2 regions of the Cellulomonas sp. C5510 genome follow, and region 1 is predicted to be linked to the other one. Evidence: riboswitches for the same ligand, from Rfam matches in the RefSeq annotation. Region 1 holds a riboswitch; the other holds the start of a gene.
What was found. A riboswitch is a leader RNA that binds a small molecule or an ion and turns the genes downstream of it on or off. The one in region 1 is predicted to bind cyclic di-AMP.

Region 1 (4,298 bases):
GTGATGCAGTGGTCCGAGGTGGGCAGTTCATCGCGGTGCCCACCAACAACGCCTCGTTCGGACGCAGCCCCCAGTCGACCCAGCAGCTCGCCATGTCCCGCCTGCGGGCGGTGGAGCACGGGCGCGCCGTCATCCAGGCGTCCACGGTGGGGGTGAGCGCCGTGATCGCTCCCGACGGCACGATGAACCTCCGGACGTCGCTGTTCACCGCGGAGACCCTCACTGCGCAGATCCCCTTACGCACCGCACTGTCACCAGCGGACCGCGCACGGGACGCCCCGGTGGCGGTGGCGACGGTCGCGGCACTGATCGCCGTCGGCTCGGGCGTGGTGACCAGCCGCCGACGCCGACCTCCCGTGCACCCGTCTCGGCCCGGGACTTCGTCGGACCTTCATGAACCCTGAACGGAGCATTCAGCACACCGGGTCGAGCCTGGTGGCCATGCCACCGGAACCGGTCGACACGCCTGCCCAGCTCGCGGACGCGACGAACCCCCGATCCCGCACCCGAGCGCTGTGGTCCGCAGCGAGCAGCGCGCTCGGTGCGGTGGTGGGACTGGCACCGCACGTCCTGCACCACGTCGGCCCGTTGGTCGGTACTGCGATTGTCGCGGGTTCCGGCGGGACCGCCCTCTTCGGCGTGCTCGGGCTGGCCGCCACCGTCCCCATGCTGGTCAAGCTGCACAGGCGCAGCGGGTCGCTCTGGCTGCCAGCCGGCGCTCTCGTGCTCTTCGCGATCGCCTTCGCGTTCTCCACCTTCGTCCTCGGGCCGCTCATCAGCGGTGAGGAGCCGACGGTCCCCAGCAGCGACGTGCACGAAGGGCACCATCCCGCCGACAGCTGAAGCTCCCGACGGTGCACCTCCACGCCGCCCGTCGGCACAGCGCTGTACGGCGCGACCGCGACGCCGCACAGCGCTGGCGTCAGCCGACCCGGATGAACACCGGCGAGGTCTGCCAGATCTCGCGGATCTGCACGGCCTTGCCCGGAACCGGCGCATCGACCTGCAGGTTCCCGCCGGCGTAGATCGAGATGTGCCCCGGCGACCAGATCAGGTCGCCGGGCTGAGCCTGGTCCCGCGGCACCTCGACCCCCGCGTACCGCTGCTGCGCGGACGTCCGCGGCAGCGTCACCCCGACCTGCGCGTACACGTACGAGGTGAACCCCGAGCAGTCGAAGCCGCTGGGCGTGGTGCCGCCCCACACGTAGGGCACCCCCACGAGGCTCGATGCTGCCTCGACGATCGCGCTGCCGTTCGCGCTGGCCGGCGCGGGCGCCCCGATCCCGGGCGACGGTGCAGGCGTCTCGTCCCGGGCCGTGCTGCGAGTCGCAGCCGGGGCCTGCTCGGGCTGCGGCTCCGGCTCCGGCTCGGGGGCCGGCGGTGGCGTTACCGCCGTAGCAACGGGATTGTCGAACGTCCAGGTCGCCTCGGCCGGAGTCGCGACGACCGGCCCGGACTCGATCACCGCTCTGGCCGCCGACGTGAGTCGTGCAGTGTCCAGCAGCGCGATCCGGCTCTCGTGATGGGAGGGCACCGCCGCGGACGCCGGGGCTGCCACCAGGGAGACGACCATGCCCGACGTCGCCACGGCAGCTCCGGTGCGGCGCCCGGCGGCAGACAGACCGGAGGCGGCCACGGCCTGTGCGTCGGTCAGGGGCGTTCGGCTGCGCCCGGCCGCGCGGTGGCGCGCTCGGGCGAAGGGGCGTGCGGGCATCGACGACTCCTGCCGCCTGCGAGGTGAGCTGTCGGGTTCGGGCCGGAGCAGCCCGGCCGGTCCATCGAGACCGGCTTCACCCCAAGGGCACGACGTGCCCGTCCATCCTGGTTCCCCCGCTCCTGCCCGTGCGGTCTGCGGGTCGTCGAGCAGCGGCAGGACTCGGCGTTCTGCTCGACCCACCCAGTCGGCGCCTGGGTCGCGACGATGCTAGGCAGCCCATGCGGTGCTGTCATCGCCCACCGGCGCAATCCTGGCGTGCGAACAGGTCTCGAGACCGCCGCACGGCGCCCCGCAGGGCGGGCGAAGTCGCTGGTCGCGAGCGTTCGTCTCGCGCACGGTGTGTCGTGGACGCACGCACCGCCTCGTCGGGAACTTCAGCGAAACTTCATGGAAGCCGCTGAAGCGGCTTGATCTACACAAGCGACGCTAGACGGGAGCCGAGGGGTCCCCAGACCCCGGATCGATCGCCTGAGGAGCACCCCGAGCATGATCCGCCGTCGTCCTGTCGTCGTCGCAACGACCGCCGTCGTCCTGGCCGCGGGCGGTGCTGCGTTCGCGGTCAGCCGTGCGCTGGCTCCCGCCGCAGACACCGCGGTCCAGGAGAGCATCGATCTCCCCGCGGTCGACCGGTACGACATCACCGGAGCGACCACGCAGGGGGTCGTCGACCTCGACATCACCACCGCAGAGATGACGCTGGGTGGTCGGTCCGTCGAACGGTATCTCTACGCGGACGCTGCAAGCGAAGTCGTCCACGGGGCCGGGGTGCCGATCGTCGTCGACGTAGGGCAGCGGCTGCAGATCGACGTCACGAACTCGACCGACACCGCGACCAACATCCACTGGCACGGGATGAGCGTGCCCGCCGACCAGGACGGTCCAGGCATCCTGATCGACCCCGGACGAGAGCACCGGTACGAGTTCACCGCTGCCCGCCCAGGAACGTACTGGTACCACTCACACGAACGACCGGTGCGCGACCAGGTCGATCGCGGCATGTATGCACCGTTCATCGTCCGCGAACCCGCGGACGCGCGCTACGACCTCGACCAGGTCCTCGTGCTCGACGACTGGGTCGTGGATCGCACCACCGGTCACATGGAGGTCGTCGGCGACGTCGACACCGTCAACGGCCGCACCGGCCAGGACATCGAGCCGATCAGCATCACCGGCGGGCAGATCGCCAAGCTCCGGCTGGTGAACGCCTCGACCGCCAAGACCCAGGACCTGACGTTCCCACTCGACGTGCGCGTCACCCACACCGACGGCGCACCCCTCGTCGAGCCCTACAACACCCGCCGGCTCAGCATCGCCCCAGGCGAGCGCTACGACGTCGAGGTCGCCCCGGTCGGCCACCTGGGGTCGGGCTTGTCGATCACCAACGAGCGCGACAACGGAATGACCATCCCCGTCCACTACACCGCCTCGGACGCTCCCGCGGCCGTCTCGCCCTTCATCCCGCCCGCACCCAGCGACCTCGACCCCGACCTGCTGAGCCGCGAACCGGACATCGAGATGGTGCTCGCCGACGCGATGACGATGTCCGCAGGCATGGGCATGGCCTGGACGATCAACGGCGACGTCTTCCCCGACGCTGAGACGTTCGACGTGCAGGTCGGGCGCACCTACCTCGTGCGTTTCCGCAACGCCGGGCAGCACCGAATGGACCACCCGATGCACGTGCACGGCGCGCACTTCCGGGTGCTATCCACCGACGGCCAGGCCCTCGAGCGGGAAGTGTGGAAGGACACCGTGGCGGTGCCACCGGACAGCTACGTCGACGTCGCCGTGACCTTCGAGCAGCCCGGGACCTGGATGGTCCACTGCCACATCCTCGATCACGAGGACGCCGGGATGATGACCAGCATCACGGCGACATGAGACGGCGCGACCGGCGCCCGCCGCGGCAGCCACCCGGCCCGACCCACGTCGCCACCCCGCCGGCGTCGCGCTCGTGGATCACCGTCAGCCTCGACGAGCGAGACCGGTGGCCGGCGCTCGCGCCCGTCGCAGCGCTCGGTCTAGTGGCCGCAGGGCTGATGGCCTGGCTGGGCCTGCCGCCGGTGGACCTTCACGGGCCGCTGCACCGCTGGTTTTCTGTCATGGACCCCCTGTGCGGCGGAACGCGGTCCGTGCGGCTCGCCGCGATGGGCGATCTCGCAGCAGCATGGAAATACAACCCGCTCGGCCCGATCCTGATGACCGGGGCCGCGCTGGCTGTGCTGCGGTGGTGCGCCGGCACCGCGACCAGCAGATGGCTCGGGCTCGACCTCGCCGACCGCCGGCCTGCGCGTGCCGCTGCGGGGCTGATCACGACACTGCTGCTCGCCTTGCTCGCGGTCCGCCAGCAGCTCAACGTCGAGCTCCTGCGGTAGCCCGCGCCCGACCGCGTTCATCAGACCTTGACCGCATCGTGAGCGCGCCTCGACGGCCAGCCCATAGCGTTGCTGCCGAGTCGGTTCCCCCGCGCGCAGCGGAGGAGTTGCCGTGCACACGCGCGGACGAGACCCCCGCGCCGGCGCACAGTGTGCGCCGGGCGATACCCCGACGGGAGGCCGCCATGAGGACCACGGCTGAAGAC
Region 2 (4,298 bases), on a different replicon from region 1:
GGACCCGAGCAGCAGCCCCGTGAAGCCGCCCCGGCCCCGCGACCCCACGACGATCAGGTCGGTCGCCGCGGAGAACTCCGTGAGCAGCTCCGCCCCGGTGCCGTCCAGCACGGCCCGCCGCACCGTGGCGCCGGGGTGGTCGGCCAGCGCGCGGTCCACGACGACGTTGAGGCCCTCCGTGACGTCCGCGAGCACCTGCGTCTGGTCGATCGTCGCGGGGAGCCACGCCATGACGCCCGAGCCGCTGCCGACGGGCACGCCCGCGACGGCCGTGAGCTCGGCACCCCACGCCTGCGCCTCCTCGATCGCGTGGCGCAGCGCGAGGTCCGCCTGCGGGGAGCCGTCGACGCCGACGACCATGCGCCGGACCGGCCGCACCACCGGCGCGGACTCGTCGCTCGGAACGATGCCGCCCCGACGCTGGTCGCGCAGCGGCACGACGACGGTCGGGCAGTACGCGTGCGCCGGCAGCGTCGACGAGACCGTGCCGAGCAGCCGGTCCGCGAACCCGCCCTTGCCCCGGGTCCCGACGACCACGAGCGAGGCGTCACGCGACATCTCGACCAGGACGGCGGCCGCGTCGCCGGTCGCGACCGTGGTGGTGACCTCGAGCCCCGGTCCCGCGACGCGCTGCTGGGCCTCCGCGAGCACCGCGCGGGCGCCCTGCTGGATCGCGGTGTCGTCGAGGGCCGCGTACCCGCCGTCCAGCGAGGCCGCCGTGAACGACGGCAGCGTGTACGAGCACACCACGTGGAGCGGCCGGCGCCGGGTACGCGCCTCGCCCGCCGCCCAGTCGAGCGCGTGCATGCTCGCTGCCGACCCGTCCACCCCGACCAGGATCTCCGCGTCCCGCTTCATGGTTCCGACCTCCTTGGTGGCACACCCCAGTGTGCCTCGGATCATGCCGGTTCCGCACCTGCCGCGGAGCGAGGCGTGGCGTCCCCTTGCCGACTTCTTGACCCGTGGTCCTCAGGCGGCCAGGTACGCGGACCAGGCGGGCTCGTCGGCGGCCACCCCGCGCAGGAACGCCGTCGCACCCCGCGGGGCCGACGGCGTCCAGGAGAGCTCCCACCCGATCTCGTGCAGCAGGTGGTCGGCCTTGCGGTGGTTGCACCGCCGGCACGCCGCGACGACGTTCGTCCACTCGTGCCGGCCCCCGCGCGAACGCGGGTGCACGTGGTCGACGGTGTCGGCGTGCGAGCCGCAGTACGCGCACCGGTGGTCGTCGCGCTGCAGCACCGTGCGCCGCGTCGGCGGCAGCGGCCGGCGCACCGGGACGTGCACGTACCGCGTCAGCGACAGCACCACCGGCAGCGGCACGGCCACGTGCTCGGAGTGCAGCACCCGGCCGTCCGACTCGAGCACGGTGGCCTTGCCCGACATGACGAGCGTGACGGCGCGCGGCAGGGCCACGACGCACAGCGGTTCCAGGCTGGCGTTGAGGAGCAACGTCCGGGGTGGCGCAGGGAGCAGCACGGCGAACTCCTTGACCGGGGGGCCCGTCTGGCTGACGGGTCCGCTGGGGAGCGAGCAGCGCCAGCGTACGCGCCCACCCCGGGAACCCGCGCCGTCCGCCCGCGCCGCGCCCCCGGTGCCGCGCGCAGGCGCCCCGGCACGGCAGGACCCCCGCGGCCGGTGGCCACGGGGGTCCTGGAGGCGTCGTGCGTGCCCGGGAGGCTCAGCCGATGCGGATGAACGTCGGCGAACTCTGCCAGATGGCGCGGAACTGCACCGTCTTGCCGGGGCGCGGCGAGTCGATCTGCTGGTCGCCGCCGGCGTAGATCGAGATGTGGCCGGGGCTCCAGATGAGGTCGCCCGGCTGCGCCTCGGCGGCCGAGATGACCGTGCCCGCGTCGCGGATCGCCGACGACGTGCGGGGCAGCGAGATGCCGAGCTGCGCGTACACGTAGGACACGAAGCCGGAGCAGTCGAAGCCGTCCGGGGTCGTGCCGCCGGACACGTACGGCGTCCCGACGTAGCGGGCCGCGATCTCGAGGACCGCGTTGCCGGCCACCGACTGCGGGACGGCGGCGGCGGCGACCTCGACCGGGGCGGCCGCGGCCGTGGCGCGCTGGGCGCTGCGGGAGACGACCGGCTCCGGCTCGGGCTCCGGCTCCGGCTCGGGGACCACGGCGGTCACGGCGGGGGCCTCGAAGGTCCACGCGGCGTCGGCCGGGGCGGTGACGACCGGCGCGGTGTCGAGGACCGTCTTCGCGGAGGCGGTCAGCGCGGTGGTGTCGACCGACGGCAGCGCCGCCTGGTCGCCGGACGTGGTCGCGGCGCCTGCCGGGACGGCGACCGCGGAGACCATGAGCCCCGTGGTGGCCGCGACGACGGCGGTGCGGCGACCGGCCTGGGCGAGGGTGCCCGTGGCGGCGGTGGCGAGGTCGGTCAAGGGGGTGACGGGGCGACGCGCGGAACGGTGTCGGGCGCGCACAGCACTAGCGGACACGTACAGCCTCTCCTGGCGCCTACGAGGTGAGCTGTCGGGTTCGGGTGGAGATACCCGGCCGCGTGGCGCTCCCGGGAGGTCCGGTCACGTCGCGCGGCTTCACCCCAAGGACACCGTCGCCGGTGCCCGCAAGTGGTTCCCCCGCCCCTGCCGGCGAGTCGTACGGACCTCGGGCGGCGGCAGGGTTCGGCGTACCGTCCAAGGGCTCTGACGGAGGAGGGTTCCGTCGAGCAGGACCGACCGTACCCGACCCCCGAGCCGATTGTCACGTTCCGGTCACGATCCGTTTGCCGAGCACCCGCAGGCCCCCGCGGGGACCCTGGTCACGCACACGACGAGGCCCCGCGAGTGGCGCGTGCCACACCGCGGGGCCGTCGGTGCCGGACGCGGTCGCCGGCGCGGGGCGCGGACCTCAGCCCACCCCGAGGAACACGTGGCGCGCGACCTCCTGCGGCAGGTCGAGCACCGTCTCCGCGCCGGGCGCGCCGACCGTCACGACGCCGACGCCCTTCTCGACCGTGACCTGCTGGCCGGGCCGCACGCCCGCCTGCGCGAGGCGCGCGAGCAGGTCGACGTCCGTCTGGATGGGCTCCCCCAGCCGGGCGACGACACCCGTGGTCGGGCCGGGCGCGGCCGCCGCGACGGCGACCAGCGACTCCACGCCGTCGAGGAACCCGACCGGCGTCCGCTCCTCGCCGATCTCGTCGAGACCGGGGATCGGGTTGCCGTACGGGTCGAAGTGGGGGTGGTCGAGAAGGCCGGCGAGCCGGCGCTCCACCCGCTCGCTCATGACGTGCTCCCAGCGGCACGCCTCCTCGTGCACGTACTCCCAGTCGAGCCCGATCACGTCGACGAGCAGCCGCTCCGCCAGCCGGTGCTTGCGCATCACGCGCATCGCCTTGGTGCGGCCCGCCTCGGTGAGCTCCAGGTGGCGGTCACCGGACACGACCACGAGCCCGTCCCGCTCCATGCGGGCGACCGTCTGGGACACCGTCGGTCCGCTGTGGCCCAGGCGCTCGGCGATGCGGGCCCGCAGCGGCGTGATGCCCTCCTCGGTGAGCTCGTAGATGGTCTTCAGATACATCTCGGTCGTGTCGATCAGGTCACTCACGCCGGTGCCCTCCTGTGTGCGCGGACGTCCGTCCACAGGCTAGTTGGTCCTGCCGCCGGGCGGCGTCGGGCGCGTAGGGTGCGGCGCGTGACCGTGACGCCCGCCACCGTGACCATCCCCGAGGAGCTCCTGCCGTCGGACGGCCGGTTCGGGTCCGGGCCCGCGAAGGTCCGCGACGCCCAGGTCCGGGCGCTCGCCGAGGTCGGCCGCAGCCTCCTCGGCACCTCGCACCGCCAGGCCCCCGTCCGTTCCCTCGTCGGCCGCGTGCGGGCCGGCCTCGGCGAGCTGTTCTCGCTCCCCGACGGGTACGAGGTCGCGCTCGGGAACGGCGGCTCCACCGCCTTCTGGGACGTCGCGACGCTGTGCCTCGTGGAGCGCCGCTCCGCCCACGCGGTGTTCGGGGAGTTCGGCAGCAAGTTCGCGGCCGCCACGGCGCGCGCGCCGTTCCTCGAGGACCCCGTCGTCACCGAGGTGCCCGCCGGGTCCTCCGCGACCCCCGCGGCCGCCGACGGCGTCGACGCCTACGCGTGGGCGCACAACGAGACCTCCACCGGTGCCGTCGCGCCCGTGCGCCGCGTGCCGGGCTCCGCCAACCAGGGTGCGCTGATGCTGGTCGACGCGACGTCGGGCGCCGGGGGGCTCGCCGTGGACGTCGCTCAGACCGACGCCTACTACTTCGCGCCGCAGAAGTCGTTCTCGTCCGACGGCGGCCTGTGGCTGGCCGTGCTGTCCCCG

Region 2: another riboswitch for cyclic di-AMP. It lies ahead of K5O09_RS02970 (C40 family peptidase); the one in region 1 lies ahead of K5O09_RS18910 (C40 family peptidase).

The regions. Positions count from the first base shown of each region.
Region 1 covers NZ_CP081863.1:89,964-94,261, forward strand. Annotated here, with positions in the region: gene lnt (apolipoprotein N-acyltransferase) at 1-404, shown strand, start outside; gene K5O09_RS18905 (hypothetical protein) at 442-843, shown strand; gene K5O09_RS18910 (C40 family peptidase) at 923-1,636, opposite strand; cyclic di-AMP (ydaO/yuaA leader) riboswitch at 1,714-1,892, opposite strand; gene K5O09_RS18915 (multicopper oxidase family protein) at 2,204-3,598, shown strand; gene K5O09_RS18920 (DUF2752 domain-containing protein) at 3,595-4,092, shown strand; gene K5O09_RS18925 (metal-sensitive transcriptional regulator) at 4,278-4,298, shown strand, end outside.
Region 2 covers NZ_CP081862.1:645,350-649,647, reverse strand. Annotated here, with positions in the region: gene K5O09_RS02980 (universal stress protein) at 1-858, opposite strand, end outside; gene K5O09_RS02975 (HNH endonuclease) at 970-1,476, opposite strand; gene K5O09_RS02970 (C40 family peptidase) at 1,679-2,452, opposite strand; cyclic di-AMP (ydaO/yuaA leader) riboswitch at 2,455-2,654, opposite strand; gene K5O09_RS02965 (metal-dependent transcriptional regulator) at 2,865-3,563, opposite strand; gene serC (phosphoserine transaminase) at 3,651-4,298, shown strand, end outside.